DNA from 2 places in the Enterobacter sp. C3_dUdeg genome. Region 2 is predicted to be linked to the other one. Evidence: predicted binding sites of a transcription regulator. Region 2 holds the regulator's gene; the other holds the start of a gene.
What was found. The regulator LexA, encoded in region 2, represses DNA repair genes until DNA is damaged. The targets are predictions, from matches to a motif close to TNCTGTATGTACATACAGNA.
Positions count from the first base shown of each region.

Region 1: the regulator LexA is predicted to act here: its motif matches at 1,822-1,841, upstream of rmuC (DNA recombination protein RmuC).

Region 1 is NZ_BAAKFX010000017.1:12,390-19,644, reverse strand. Features, by position in the region: gene AC27FC_RS22175 (dienelactone hydrolase family protein) at 1-728, opposite strand, end outside; gene udp (uridine phosphorylase) at 984-1,745, shown strand; gene rmuC (DNA recombination protein RmuC) at 1,885-3,342, shown strand; gene ubiE (bifunctional demethylmenaquinone methyltransferase/2-methoxy-6-polyprenyl-1,4-benzoquinol methylase UbiE) at 3,409-4,164, shown strand; gene ubiJ (ubiquinone biosynthesis protein UbiJ) at 4,178-4,783, shown strand; gene ubiB (ubiquinone biosynthesis regulatory protein kinase UbiB) at 4,780-6,420, shown strand; gene tatA (Sec-independent protein translocase subunit TatA) at 6,497-6,751, shown strand; gene tatB (Sec-independent protein translocase protein TatB) at 6,755-7,255, shown strand, end outside.
Region 2 is NZ_BAAKFX010000010.1:70,042-77,296, forward strand. Features, by position in the region: gene dinF (MATE family efflux transporter DinF) at 3-1,340, opposite strand; gene lexA (transcriptional repressor LexA) at 1,404-2,012, opposite strand; gene AC27FC_RS18675 (diacylglycerol kinase) at 2,121-2,489, opposite strand; gene plsB (glycerol-3-phosphate 1-O-acyltransferase PlsB) at 2,644-5,064, shown strand; gene gntU (gluconate transporter) at 5,184-6,524, opposite strand; gene gntK (gluconokinase) at 6,528-7,055, opposite strand; gene gntR (gluconate operon transcriptional repressor GntR) at 7,182-7,255, opposite strand, start outside.

The sequences.
Region 1 (7,255 bases), on a different contig from region 2:
CTCGGACGATAATCGGCGTTAAACGCGTGCCCGGCATCCGGATACACCACGATCTCTGCCTTCGCATTGGCCGCACGGAGCGCATGGCGCATGGTCTCTACCGAATCCAGAGAAATACCGGTGTCCTGACCGCCGTAAAGCCCTAACACGGGGGCGTTTAGCTCCGTGGCGATATCGACGGGATGTTTCGGTGAATTCAGCGTTTTCTCACCCACCAGTTTGCCGTACCAGGCGACAGCGGCTTTGAGCTGCGGGTTATGCGCGGCATACAGCCAGCTAATGCGTCCACCCCAGCAGAAACCCGTGACCAGCAGACGATGCGGATCGCCGCCGTTGCGCGCCGCCCAGCTGGCGACGTGGTCGAGATCGGCCAGCACCTGCGCGTCCGGGACTTTGCTCACCAGGTTGCTGAGCAGTGTTGGAATATCGCTGTAGTCGTTCGGATCGCCCTGACGGAAGTAGAGCTCTGGCGCAACGGCCAGATACCCTTCCAGCGCCAGTCGGCGGCAGAGGTCGCGAATGTGTTCGTGAACACCAAATATCTCCTGAATCACAATCACGATGGGCAGCGGACCGTCTGCTGATTTTGGCCGTGCGTGATAAGCAGGCATATTCTCCCCCTGCGAGGGAATGGAGGTCTCGCCCGCGGTAATTGCCGCTTCTGGCGTCGACACGATGGTTGAAGCATGTGGGGCCGCAGCAGGTGCAAAACCGGTTTTTTCAGTCATGGCATTCTCCGTACCAATGAGTTAGCGCAAAGGTAAATATAGACACCAGGTTAACAACTCACAGTGCCTTAAACGGTCTATCTTTTGTGCAGCACCTGGCGTTATAACTTGTTAATGTGATGTGAATCACTTTTTTATGGAAATTCAATGTAATAATTTTCATTCATGGTGAGGTGTGTCACGAAAATATGCTTACTGCTTCTGTAAAGTACCGTTTTACTTCTTCTGACTAACCGACCCACAGAGGAGTCACCTATGTCTAAGTCTGATGTTTTTCATCTCGGCCTCACCAAAAACGATTTACAAGGGGCTACGCTCGCTATCGTCCCTGGCGATCCTGAGCGTGTGGAAAAGATCGCCGCGCTGATGGATAAGCCGGTCAAGCTGGCTGCCCATCGTGAGTTCACCACCTGGCGCGCAGAGCTGGATGGCAAAGCGGTGATCGTGTGCTCTACCGGTATCGGTGGTCCGTCTACGTCTATTGCTGTTGAAGAGCTGGCACAGCTGGGCATCCGTACTTTCCTGCGTATCGGCACCACCGGCGCTATCCAGCCGCACATCAACGTCGGCGACGTGCTGGTCACGACCGCGTCCGTTCGTCTGGACGGCGCAAGCCTGCACTTTGCACCGATGGAATTCCCGGCAGTGGCTGATTTCGAATGCACCACCGCGCTGGTTGAAGCCGCGAAATCCGTGGGCGCAACCACCCACGTGGGCGTCACCGCCTCTTCCGACACCTTCTACCCGGGCCAGGAGCGTTACGACACCTTCTCAGGCCGCGTGGTTAGCCGTTTCAAAGGCTCAATGGAAGAGTGGCAGTCCATGGGCGTGATGAACTACGAAATGGAATCCGCAACGCTGCTGACCATGTGCGCAAGCCAGGGTCTGCGTGCCGGTATGGTGGCGGGCGTGATCGTCAACCGCACCCAGCAGGAGATCCCGAACGCCGAAACCATGAAGCAGACCGAAAGTCATGCAGTGAAAATCGTGGTGGAAGCAGCGCGTCGCCTGATCTAATCCTCTCTTCTGAAATCAAAGGCCGACGCGTTCGGCCTTTATTTTTTGCGTAGCGCCTCGCAGGAAAACCCTTTCAAACTGGACGTTTATACAGCACAATTCTATTTTGTGCGGGTAATACGTTGATGCAGGGGGCATTGTGGATATCTCAATCCTGATTTACGCGGTGATTGCGCTGGTGGGCTTAGGGGTTGGCTGGCTAATTTCCAGCTACCAGCATGCACAGCAGAAGGCCGACCAGCTGGCCGAGCGAGAAGAGATGGTCGCCGATTTAAGCGCGACAAAACAGCAGCTTGCTTTGAGCGAACACTGGCGCGACGAGTGCGAACTGCTCAACAACGAGCTGCGTAACCTGCGAGACATTAACACCTCGCTGGAGGCCGATCTCCGCGAAGTCACTACCCGCCTTGAATCCACCCAGCTGCATGCGGAAGACAAAATCCGCCAGATGATCAACAGCGAGCAGCGCCTCAGCGAACAGTTTGAGAACCTCGCCAACCGAATTTTTGAGCACAGCAACCGCCGCGTTGACGAACAGAACCGCCAGAGCCTGAACAGCCTGCTGACGCCGCTGCGCGAACAGCTGGACGGTTTTCGCCGTCAGGTGCAGGACAGCTTTGGTCAGGAAGCCCGCGAGCGACACACGCTGGCGCATGAGATTCGCAATCTTCAGCAGCTGAATGCGCAAATGGCGCAGGAAGCGGTCAACCTGACCCGCGCGCTGAAAGGGGATAACAAAACCCAGGGCAACTGGGGAGAAGTGGTGCTGACCCGCGTGCTTGAGGCCTCTGGTCTGCGCGAAGGATACGAGTACGAAACGCAGGTGAGTATCGAAAACGATGCCCGCTCGCGTATGCAGCCGGATGTCATCGTGCGGCTGCCGCAGGGTAAAGATGTGGTGATTGACGCCAAAATGACGCTGGTGGCGTATGAACGCTACTTTAATGCGGACGATGACTACACCCGCGAGTCTGCGCTGCAGGAGCACATTGCCTCCGTACGTAATCATATTCGCCTGCTTGGCAGAAAAGACTACCAGCAGCTGCCGGGTTTGCGCTCGCTGGACTATGTTCTGATGTTCATCCCGGTAGAACCCGCGTTCCTGCTGGCACTCGACAGACAGCCTGAACTTATCACCGAAGCGCTCAAAAATAACATTATGCTGGTCAGCCCCACCACGCTGCTGGTGGCGTTACGCACCATTGCGAACCTGTGGCGCTATGAGCACCAGAGCCGCAACGCGCAGCAGATTGCCGATCGTGCCAGCAAGCTGTACGACAAAATGCGCCTCTTCGTGGACGACATGTCTTCAGTCGGGCAGAGCCTGGATCGTGCGCAGGATAACTACCGCCAGGCGATGAAAAAACTCGCCTCCGGACGCGGCAATCTGCTGGCACAGGCTGAATCATTCCGCAGCCTGGGGGTTGAGGTTAAACGCGAGATTAATCCGGAATTGGTCGAACAGGCCACCGCCCAGGACGACGAATTTCGCCTGCGAGAAGGTGCGAACGAACAAAAGACAAACAGTGAAGACACCACGTTAGCGGCGGATTTGTCACCAGACGAGACTCCTGCGCGTTTCATTCACGGTGGTTGAAACGTAGGGCAAACGCGCCCAATCTGTTACACTTCACGAACATTTTACTGATAAGCAGGCTCTGAGATGGCTGACGATTCACAAGACACAACGCACTTTGGCTTTCAGACTGTCGCCAAAGCGCAGAAAGCTGACATGGTGGCCCACGTATTTCATTCCGTGGCGGCGAAGTACGATGTGATGAATGACCTGATGTCGTTCGGCATTCATCGCTTGTGGAAGCGCTTCACCATTGACTGCAGCGGCGTACGTCGTGGACAAACGGTGCTGGATTTAGCCGGCGGCACGGGCGATTTAACCGCCAAATTCTCCCGTCTGGTGGGCGAAACCGGTCGCGTAGTTCTCGCCGATATTAATGACTCCATGCTGAAAATGGGACGCGAAAAGCTGCGTAACATCGGCGTGGTGGGGAATGTGGAGTATGTGCAGGCAAACGCCGAAGCGCTGCCATTCCCGGACAATACCTTTGACTGCATCACGATCTCTTTCGGTCTGCGTAACGTGACCGATAAAGAAAAAGCGCTGCGCTCTATGTACCGCGTGCTGAAGCCGGGTGGACGTCTGCTGGTGCTCGAGTTCTCTAAACCGATCATTGAGCCGCTGAGCAAAGCCTACGACGCCTATTCCTTCCACGTGCTGCCGCGTATTGGTGAGCTGGTGGCTAACGACGCTGAAAGCTACCGCTATCTGGCGGAGTCTATCCGTATGCACCCGGATCAGGACACATTAAAAGCCATGATGCAGGACGCGGAATTTGAGAACGTTGAATATTTCAACCTGACGGCCGGTGTCGTCGCGCTGCATCGCGGTTACAAATTCTGAGTGGAGGTGTCCCGTGCCCTTTAAACCCTTAGTCTCCGCAGGCGTCGAGAATGTACTGAACGCTTTTCTGTATCGCGCCCCGGCGCTGAAAGCTGCACGTCAGCGGCTTAACGGGAAGGTATTACGCATTGTTTTAAAAGAGTTATCGACGCCGCTTGTGCTGGTATTCAGCGAACGTCAGCTTGACGTTCTGGGGGCGTGGGAAGGTGAGGCCGACTGCTCGGTCATCACGCACATGAGCGTGCTGCCAAAACTGCGTGATCGCCAGCAGTTAACGGCGCTTATCCGCAGCGGTGAGCTGGAAGTGGAGGGCGACATTCAGGTCGTGCAGAACTTCGTTGCGCTCACCGATCTGGCGGAGTTCGATCCGGCGGAGCTGCTCGCGCCTTTTATCGGCGACATTGCCGCCGAAGGTATCGGGAAAGTCCTTCATGGTGGCGCCTCCTTTGTGCGTAAAAGCCTTCAGCGCCAGCAACGCTATGCGGCGGAAGTGCTGACTGAGGAGTGGCGAATGGCGCCCGGGCCACTGGAAGTTGCATGGTTTGCGGAAGAGACCGCTGCTGTTGAACGTGCAGTTGATGCGTTAACCAAACGGCTGGAAAAACTGGAGGGCAAATGACGCCTGGTGAAATTCGGCGCCTCTATTTTATTATTCGCACCTTTTTGAGCTACGGGCTCGACGAGCTTATCCCCAAAATGCGTATCACGCTGCCGCTTCGTATCTGGCGGCGGATGCTCTTCTGGATGCCCAATCGCCATAAAGGTCAACCGCTGGGTGAGCGTCTGCGCCTGGCGCTGCAGGAGCTCGGCCCGGTTTGGATTAAATTCGGGCAGATGCTGTCGACTCGCCGCGATCTCTTCCCGCCTCTGATTGCCGATGAGCTCGCGATGCTGCAGGATCGCGTTGCACCGTTTGACGGCGCGCGCGCGAAAAAGCAAATTGAAGAGGCGATGGGAAATGTCCCCGTCGAGACCTGGTTTGACGATTTCGATATTAAGCCACTGGCATCGGCCTCTATCGCGCAGGTGCACACCGCGCGTCTGAAAGAAAACGGCAAAGAAGTCGTTATTAAAGTCATTCGTCCGGACATCCTGCCAGTCATCAAAGCGGACATGAAGCTGATTTATCGGCTGGCGCGCTGGGTGCCACGCTTGCTGCCGGACGGGCGTCGCCTTCGTCCACTGGAAGTGGTGCGGGAATATGAAAAAACGCTGATTGATGAGCTTAACCTGCTGCGCGAATCGGCAAACGCCATTCAGCTGCGTCGCAACTTTGAAAACAGCCCGATGCTCTATGTACCTGAAGTCTATTCTGACTACTGCAGCCAGAATATGATGGTGATGGAGCGTATCTACGGTATTCCGGTTTCGGATGTGGTGGCCCTGGAGAAACAGGGAACGAACATGAAGCTCCTGGCTGAACGTGGCGTACAGGTCTTCTTTACCCAGGTGTTCCGCGACAGCTTTTTCCATGCGGACATGCATCCGGGCAATATCTTCGTAAGCTACGAGCATCCTGAGGATCCGAAGTATATCGGTATCGACTGCGGGATTGTGGGGTCGCTGAACAAGGAAGATAAACGGTATCTGGCTGAGAACTTCATCGCGTTCTTCAACCGCGACTACCGTAAGGTGGCCGAGCTGCACGTCGATTCCGGCTGGGTGCCGCCGGACACCAACGTCGAAGAGTTCGAGTTCGCGATCCGGACCGTTTGTGAACCTATTTTTGAAAAACCGCTGGCGGAAATTTCCTTCGGGCATGTGCTGTTAAACCTGTTCAACACGGCTCGCCGCTTTAATATGGAAGTTCAGCCACAGCTAGTTTTACTCCAGAAAACATTACTTTACGTTGAGGGTGTAGGCCGACAGCTCTATCCTCAGTTAGACTTGTGGAAGACCGCGAAACCTTTCCTTGAATCCTGGATTAAGGATCAGGTAGGCATTCCGGCGCTGGTGCGCTCGCTGAAAGAGAAAGGCCCGTTCTGGATAGAAAAAATGCCTGAAATTCCTGAACTGGTTTATGACAGTTTGCGTCAGAGCAAGAACCTTCAGCACAGCATGGATAAAATCGCCCGCGAACTTCAGTCCAGCCGCGTTCGCCAGGGGCAGTCACGCTATCTCTTTGGGATTGGCGCAACGCTGCTGCTGAGCGGTACGCTGCTGCTGATCAACCGTCCGGACTGGCAGATGATGCCCGCCTGGCTGATGGCTGGCGGAGTGGTAGTCTGGCTAGCAGGCTGGCGAAAAACGCACTGAGCGTGCGTCGCTATCGACGGGTTGCATACGTATAATGCGACCTGACTCTTTAATCATCTATCCCTGAGGAACATGTATGGGTGGTATCAGTATCTGGCAATTGTTGATCATTGCCGTCATCGTCGTGCTGCTGTTTGGCACCAAAAAGCTCGGTTCTATTGGTTCCGATCTGGGCGCGTCTATCAAAGGCTTCAAGAAAGCGATGAGCGATGATGAGAGCAAGCAGGATAAAACCAGCCAGGACGCTGACTTTACTGCTAAATCCATCGCCGACAAGCAAGAAGAAGCCAAAAAGGAAGACGCTAAACGCCACGATAAAGAGCAGGTGTAAGTCGTGTTCGACATTGGTTTTAGTGAGCTCCTGCTGGTCTTTGTGATTGGCCTGATTGTGCTGGGGCCGCAGCGTCTGCCGGTGGCAGTGAAAACCGTTGCGGGCTGGGTTCGTGCGCTGAGATCGCTGGCATCGACCGTTCAGAATGAACTGGCGCAGGAGCTTAAGCTGCAGGAATTTCAGGAAAGCCTGAAAAAGGTCGAGAAGGCGAGCATGGATAACCTGACGCCGGAACTGAAAGCGTCAATGGATGAGCTGCGCGAAGCGGCGGAATCGATGAAGCGCTCCTATAGCGTTAACGATCCTGAAAAAGCGAGCGATGAAGCGAACACCATCCATAACCCGGTGGTGAAGGGCAGCGAGGAGCAGCGCGAGGGCGTAACACCTGCCAGCGCTGAACATCAGGCTGCCGCGCCAGAACAGACGCCTCAGGAAACCGAAGTGAAAAAACAGGCGCAGCCGGAAGAGCCGGTAGCAAAAACGGCGGAAGTGAAGCCCGCTGCG
Region 2 (7,255 bases):
CGTCACGATATATCGTGACGTGAAGGGAACCAGGTATCGTTTTGCCAGTGGCGGTGCCAGATAAAAGCCAGCGATATCCCTCGCAGCGAGAGGAAAACGGCCAGGGCCAGCCACAAACCGTGATTACCCAGCCAGGGAAGCGTCAGCAGCGTCAGACCAAACCCGGCCGCCGCGACCGCCATGCTGTTACGCATTTCCGCTCCGCGCGTCGCACCAATGAACATGCCGTCCAGCAGATAACACCAGACGCCGACCACCGGTAAGATGACTTGCCAGATGAGATAGTGACTCGCCAGCTCGCGCAGCGCAGGAAGAGACGTAAGCAACGCGACAATTTGCTCACCAAAGCAGGCGTAAACCAGGCCAAACGCCAGCGCCACCAGCCCAGACTGGCGGCAGGCTGCCCGCCAGACGTCCCTAAGCTGCTCGCTTTCGCGCGCCCCGTACGCCTGCCCGGAATGCGCTTCTACCGCATAGGCAAATCCGTCCAGCGCGTAGGCGGTAAAGGTCAGCAGCGTCATCAATACCGCGTTGACCGCGACGATTTCTGGCCCCAGTCGGACCCCGAAAACCGTCAGCGCGCCGAAGCAGAGCTGAAGCAGCAGCGAGCGCAGCATGATGTCACGATTGAGCGCCAGCAGCCTACGGATATTGCCGCGCCATGCGGTTTTGAGCAGCGCCAGGGAGATCCCGCGCATCGCCAGCACGCGCCAGACCATCCACAGACCGATAATCAAGGTTCCGTATTCGGCAATCGCCGTCGCCAGCGCCGCGCCCTGCACGTTCATATTCAGGCCCATTACCAGCCAGACATCCAGCACAATGTTGAGAAGGTTGCCTACCACCAGCAAAATCACTGGCGCACGGGCGTACTGAACGCCCAGTAGCCACCCCAGCAGAACCAGGTTTGCCAGCGAGGCGGGCGCGCTGAGCCAGCGAATTTCAAGGAAACGTCGCGCCTGCGCCAGTACCGCCTCGCTGCCGCCAACAACATGGAGCGCAAGGTCGATCAGGGGCGTACGTAATAAAACGATTAACACTCCCGCGCCAAGCGCAAGGATCAGCGGCTGGACCAGCGCGCGCGCCAGACGCAGCGGATCTTTTGCACCATAAGCCTGTGCCGTGAGTCCGGTGGTGCTCATGCGCAAAAAGAGCAGCAGCATAAACAGGAAGCTGGTTGCCGTTGCGCCAATCGCCACGCCGCCAAGATAAACAGGCGAATCAAGATGACCAATAACGGCAGTATCGACCAGCCCCAGCAAGGGCACGGTGATATTGGAAAAAATCATCGGCAGAGCGAGACGCCACAATGCCTTATCTGATTCCGTCAGCAGTGACATGAAAAATACCGGGAGTGGAGAATGAAGCAGGCTACAGCGGCGCCATAGCCTGTCAGGAAGAGATTACAGCCATTCACCGTTGCGAATGACCCCAACCGCCAGTCCTTCGATAGAGAAGTTGTGTTCGCGGAGATCGACCACAATCGGGGAGAACTCGTTGTTTTCAGGCAGCAGCTGAACGGTGTTACCCTGTTTTTTCAGACGCTTGACGGTAACTTCATCATCAATGCGCGCGACAACTACCTGGCCGTTACGCACATCCTGCGTTTTGTGCACCGCAAGCAGATCGCCATCAAGAATACCGATGTCTTTCATCGACATACCGCTAACGCGCAGCAGGAAATCTGCGCTCGGTTTGAACATGCCAGGATCGACCTGGTAGTGGCCTTCAATATGTTGCTGTGCCAGTAAAGGCTCACCGGCGGCAACACGGCCTATCAGCGGAATGCCCGTCTCTTCTTCCACCAGCAGGCGGATACCGCGTGACGCGCCTGAAACAATCTCAATCACGCCTTTACGCGCCAGCGCTTTCAGGTGTTCTTCGGCAGCATTCGGAGAACGGAAGCCCAGACGCTGCGCGATTTCCGCACGCGTGGGTGGCATACCCGTCTGGCCGATATGATCCCGGATGAGATCAAACACCTCTTGCTGCCTGGTCGTTAACGCTTTCATTCCGCCCCCTGGGTGTATATACAGTTATGCTGTGAGTATATACAGTCAAAGGCGATTTTGGAACCAAAAACTGCACAAAAAACCAGGGACTTAATTATTCCTCGAGGCTCATCGGAAATGTGACCAAAGCAGCGTGACCCAGGTGATAACGGCAGTGATAATCGCCAGCAACACGGCAGCAGAGCCCATGTCTTTTGCGCGGCCAGAAAGCTCGTGGAAATCTGAACCAATGCGATCAACAACGGCTTCAATAGCGCTATTAAGAATTTCCACTATCATCACCAGAAGCACGGAACCGATTAGAAGTACGCGGGTAATAGCATCAACATCAAGGAAACAGGCGATGATCACCGCGATGATAGCGGCGACGCCCTCCTGGCGAAAGGCGGCTTCGTTGATCCACGCGGCACGGAAACCTTTCCATGAATAGCCGGCGGCTTTGATGATACGCGTTAACCCAGTGGTATTATTGGCCATTAAAAGAACCTTTTATGAAAAAAAGCGTCAGTAACAGGAACTGTAGCGCGTTTCGCTACAGCCTGAAGTATGACGGGTAACAACAGAAATTTTGCGCGCTTTCTGTTATCCTTGCGCCGCAATTGCATTATTAACCAGAGGCTTTACATCGTTTATGTCCGGCTGGCCACGAATTTACTACAAATTACTTAATTTACCATTAAGCATCCTGGTAAAAAGCAAGTCTATCCCAGCAGAACCCGCGCTGGAATTGGGGCTCGATACCTCGCGTCCTATTATGTACGTTTTGCCTTATAACTCGAAGGCAGACTTACTGACGCTTCGCGCCCAGTGTCTGGCGCATGACTTACCGGACCCGCTTGAACCGCTTGAAGTTGACGGTACGCTGCTGCCGCGCTACGTGTTCATTCACGGTGGACCGCGCGTGTTTACCTACTACACGCCAAAAGAAGAGTCCATCAAGCTGTTCCACGACTATCTTGACCTGCACCGCAGCAACCCCGATCTGGATGTGCAGATGGTGCCGGTATCGGTGATGTTTGGTCGTCGTCCGGGCCGTGAAAAAGGTGAAGAGAATCCGCCGCTGCGCATGCTTAACGGCATCCAGAAGTTCTTCGCGGTCTCCTGGCTGGGACGCGACAGCTTTGTGCGTTTCTCCCCTTCCGTTTCGCTGCGTCGTATGGCGGACGAGCACGGTACCGACAAGATCATCGCGCAAAAACTGGCGCGCGTGGCGCGTATGCACTTCGCCCGCCAGCGCCTCGCTGCCGTAGGACCGCGTCTCCCGGCGCGTCAGGATCTGTTCAACAAGCTGCTGGCCTCCAAAGCGATTGCCCGCGCCGTTGAAGACGAAGCGCGCAGCAAGAAAATATCGCATGAGAAAGCCCAGCAGAACGCCATTGCGCTGATGGAAGAGATTGCAGCGAACTTCTCTTACGAGATGATTCGCCTGTCCGATCGTATTCTCGGCTTTACCTGGAACCGCCTGTATCAGGGCATCAACGTTCATAATGCTGAACGTGTGCGTCAGCTGGCGCACGATGGCCATGAGATTGTCTATGTTCCCTGCCACCGCAGCCACATGGACTACCTGCTTCTTTCCTACGTGCTCTATCACCAGGGGCTGGTACCGCCGCACATTGCTGCCGGTATCAACCTGAATTTCTGGCCAGCAGGTCCGATTTTCCGCCGCCTGGGCGCGTTCTTTATCCGTCGCACCTTCAAGGGCAACAAGCTCTACTCCACCGTGTTCCGCGAGTATCTGGGCGAGCTGTTCAGCCGCGGCTATTCCGTGGAGTACTTCGTGGAAGGCGGTCGTTCCCGTACCGGACGTCTGCTCGATCCGAAGACCGGCACGCTGTCGATGACCATTCAGGCGATGCTGCGCGGAGGAACCCGTCCAATCACGCTGGTGCCAATCTACATTGGCTATGAGCACGTGATGGAAGTGGGCACGTACGCCAAAGAGCTGCGCGGTGCGACCAAAGAGAAAGAGAGCCTGCCGCAGATGCTGCGCGGTTTGAGCAAGCTACGCAACCTCGGTCAGGGCTACGTGAACTTCGGCGAACCCATGCCGCTGATGACGTATCTGAACCATCACGTTCCCGAGTGGCGCGAGTCCATCGATCCTATCGAAGCGATTCGTCCGGCCTGGCTGACGCCAACGGTCAACGGCATCGCGTCCGAGCTGATGGTGCGTATTAACAACGCCGGTGCGGCTAACGCCATGAACCTGTGCTGTACGGCGCTTCTGGCTTCGCGTCAGCGCTCGCTGACCCGCGAACAGCTCACGGAGCAGCTGGATTGCTATCTGGACATGATGCGCAACGTGCCGTATTCCGTTGATTCAACCGTGCCTTCTGCTACCGCCAGTGAGCTTATCGATCACGCGCTGCAGATGAACAAGTTTGAAGTCGAAAAGGACACGATCGGCGACATCATTATTCTGCCGCGCGAGCAGGCAGTGCTGATGACCTACTACCGCAACAACATCACCCATATGCTGATGCTGCCGTCGCTCATGGCGGCTATCATCACCCAGCATCGCCGTATTTCGCGTCAGGAGCTATTGCGTCACGTTGAGACGCTCTATCCGATGCTGAAAGCGGAGCTGTTCCTGCGCTGGAGCAAAGACGAGCTGGCGGGCGAACTGGACAAACTGACGGAAGAGCTGCGTCGTCAGGGGCTGATCACCGTCTCAAACGACGAGCTGCACATCAATCCGTCGCGTTCCCGAACTCTGCAACTGCTTGCGGCCGGTGCGCGCGAAACGCTGCAGCGCTACGCCATTACGTTCTGGCTGCTGAGTGCGAACCCGTCTATCAACCGCGGCACGCTGGAGAAAGAGAGCCGGACGCTGGCACAGCGCCTGTCCGTTCTGCACGGCATTAACGCCCCGGAGTTCTTCGACAAAGCGGTCTTCAGCTCTCTGGTCCTGACGCTGCGTGATGAAGGCTACATCAGCGATACGGGAGATGCCGAGCCGGAAGAGACGCTGAAGGTGTACCAGATGCTGGCCGAACTCATTACGTCGGATGTGCGTTTGACGATCGAGAGCGCGACGCAGGGCGAGTGATGTGAAAAAGCCGGGTTGGTGGTTTCACCTGACCCGGCCTGGCGTTCTGCATAATATAAAGGCCCGGTAAGCGTTAACGCTACCGGGCCTTATTTTTGAGCCTTGTTAAATCACCGCATTCAGCTCAGCAGTGTGAAAGCAATCATCCCGACAATGGCGCCCGTCGTGCCAAGGATGGTTTCCATCAGCGTCCAGGTTTTCAGGGTTTGCGCTTCGGTGGCGCCGGTAAATTTACCGAACAGCCAGAAGCCCGCGTCGTTAACGTGAGAGACCACAATCGAACCGCCCGCGATACAGATAGACAGCGCCGCCATCTGCGCACCGGAATAGTTCAGCTGTTCAATCACCGGCATCACCAGACCCACGGCGGTTAAGCACGCCACGGTTGCGGAACCCTGGATGATGCGCACCGCCGCGGCCAGCACGAAGCAGGTGACCGCAATCGGCAGGCCCATCCCGGTCAGCGCTTCGCCCAGAGCCGGGCCCACGCCGGAATCCACCAGCACCTGCTTGAACACGCCGCCAGCGCCGATCACCAGCAGGATAATGCCCGCCGGCTGCAACGCGGCACCGCAGATCTCCATCACCCGGTCTTTTGGCATTCCCTGACGCATCGCCAGGCCGTAAATCGCCACCAGACACGCCACCAGGATCGCCGTGAACGGGTGGCCGATGAACTCGAACCATTCGTAGGCGCTGGAACCCACCGGCACAAAGCGCGCGGCGATGGTTTTCAGACCCACGAGAACCAGCGGGAGCAGGATCAACGACAGGCTAAAGCCGAAGGACGGCATTTTGCCCTCGCCCAGGTGCGGCTCGGTGATGTCATCCGGAATGTGTAGCTCAACGTAACGGCTGATAAAGTTGCCCCACAGCGGACCGGCAATAATCATTCCCGGGATTGCCGCGCACAGGCCAATCAGGATCATCCAGCCAAAGTCGGCGTGCATCTGGGACGCCAGCAGCATCGGCGCAGGCCCCGGCAGCAGAAACGCTGCAGCCGCAGCCACGCCCGCAAACAGCGGAATAACCAGCTTCACGAGGTTAGTGCCGGTATGACGCGCCATGGAGAACGCGACGCTTATCAGCAGCACAACGGCGACTTCGAAGAACAGCGGCAGCGCGCAAATCAGGCCAGCCAGACCAATCGCGTAGTGCGCGCGGCTGTGGCCGAAGGATTTCAGCATCTTGACGGCAATCTGGTCGACCGCGCCCGTCTCGTGCAAAATCTTGCCAAACATCGCGCCAAGGGCGACCACAATCGCCAGGAAGCCCAGCGTGCCGCCCATCCCTTTTTCCATCGTCGCGGCGATCTTGTCGAGCGGCATACCGGAAAAGAGACCTGCACCTATAGAAACCACCATCAAAGCGACAAAAGCGTGCATACGCGCCTTCATCACTAAAAACAGCAGCAGCAACACGGAACCCACTGCTGTCAAAACTAGCGTTAATGTACTCAAAACTTACTGCCTTTTATTAATGACCTCGATGGTGCTGGCAACAACACCTTCCAGTGACTGATCGATATCAACCACTAAGACGTCTTTCTCATCTTCACCCGGCTCCTGCAGCGCTTCGAACTGCGTCACCAGCATCTGGGTTTTGAAGAAGTGACCTTTACGCGCCTTCAGGCGGCTTTCAATCACCTCGAAGTCCCCCTTCAGGTAGATGAAAGAGAGGTTCGGGTTACCGTCGCGCAGCAGGTCGCGGTAGGTTTTTTTCAGCGCAGAGCAGACGATCAGGGAGACTTTGTTGGTACGCTGCATAGCGAACGCGGCGTCATTCAGCGCCTGCAACCACGGTTTGCGGTCGTCGTCGTTCAGCGGCTCGCCGGACGCCATTTTCATGATGTTGCTGCGCGGATGGAGGAAGTCGCCATCAAGGAACGCAGCCTGGAGTTGATGCGCCACTTCGCTGGCTACGGCTGATTTCCCGCTACCGGAAACGCCCATCAGGACGTAGACGTGGTGATCGTGATTAGTCGTGCTCAAAGGGTGTCCCTCAGTCAATTGTTACGGGTAACAGTTATCGGTAACATTGTCCTGCCGGGGCAAAAGAGAAGCAATATCCAAACGTGCGCGAAGTGAATAAGTGTGAGCTACTTCAAATTTGTCAGTTCAAATAGATCCACCCGGTGACAAGGTGAAACCTAAATCTAACATTTTTGGGGTAACCGTCTCGCCACGAATGC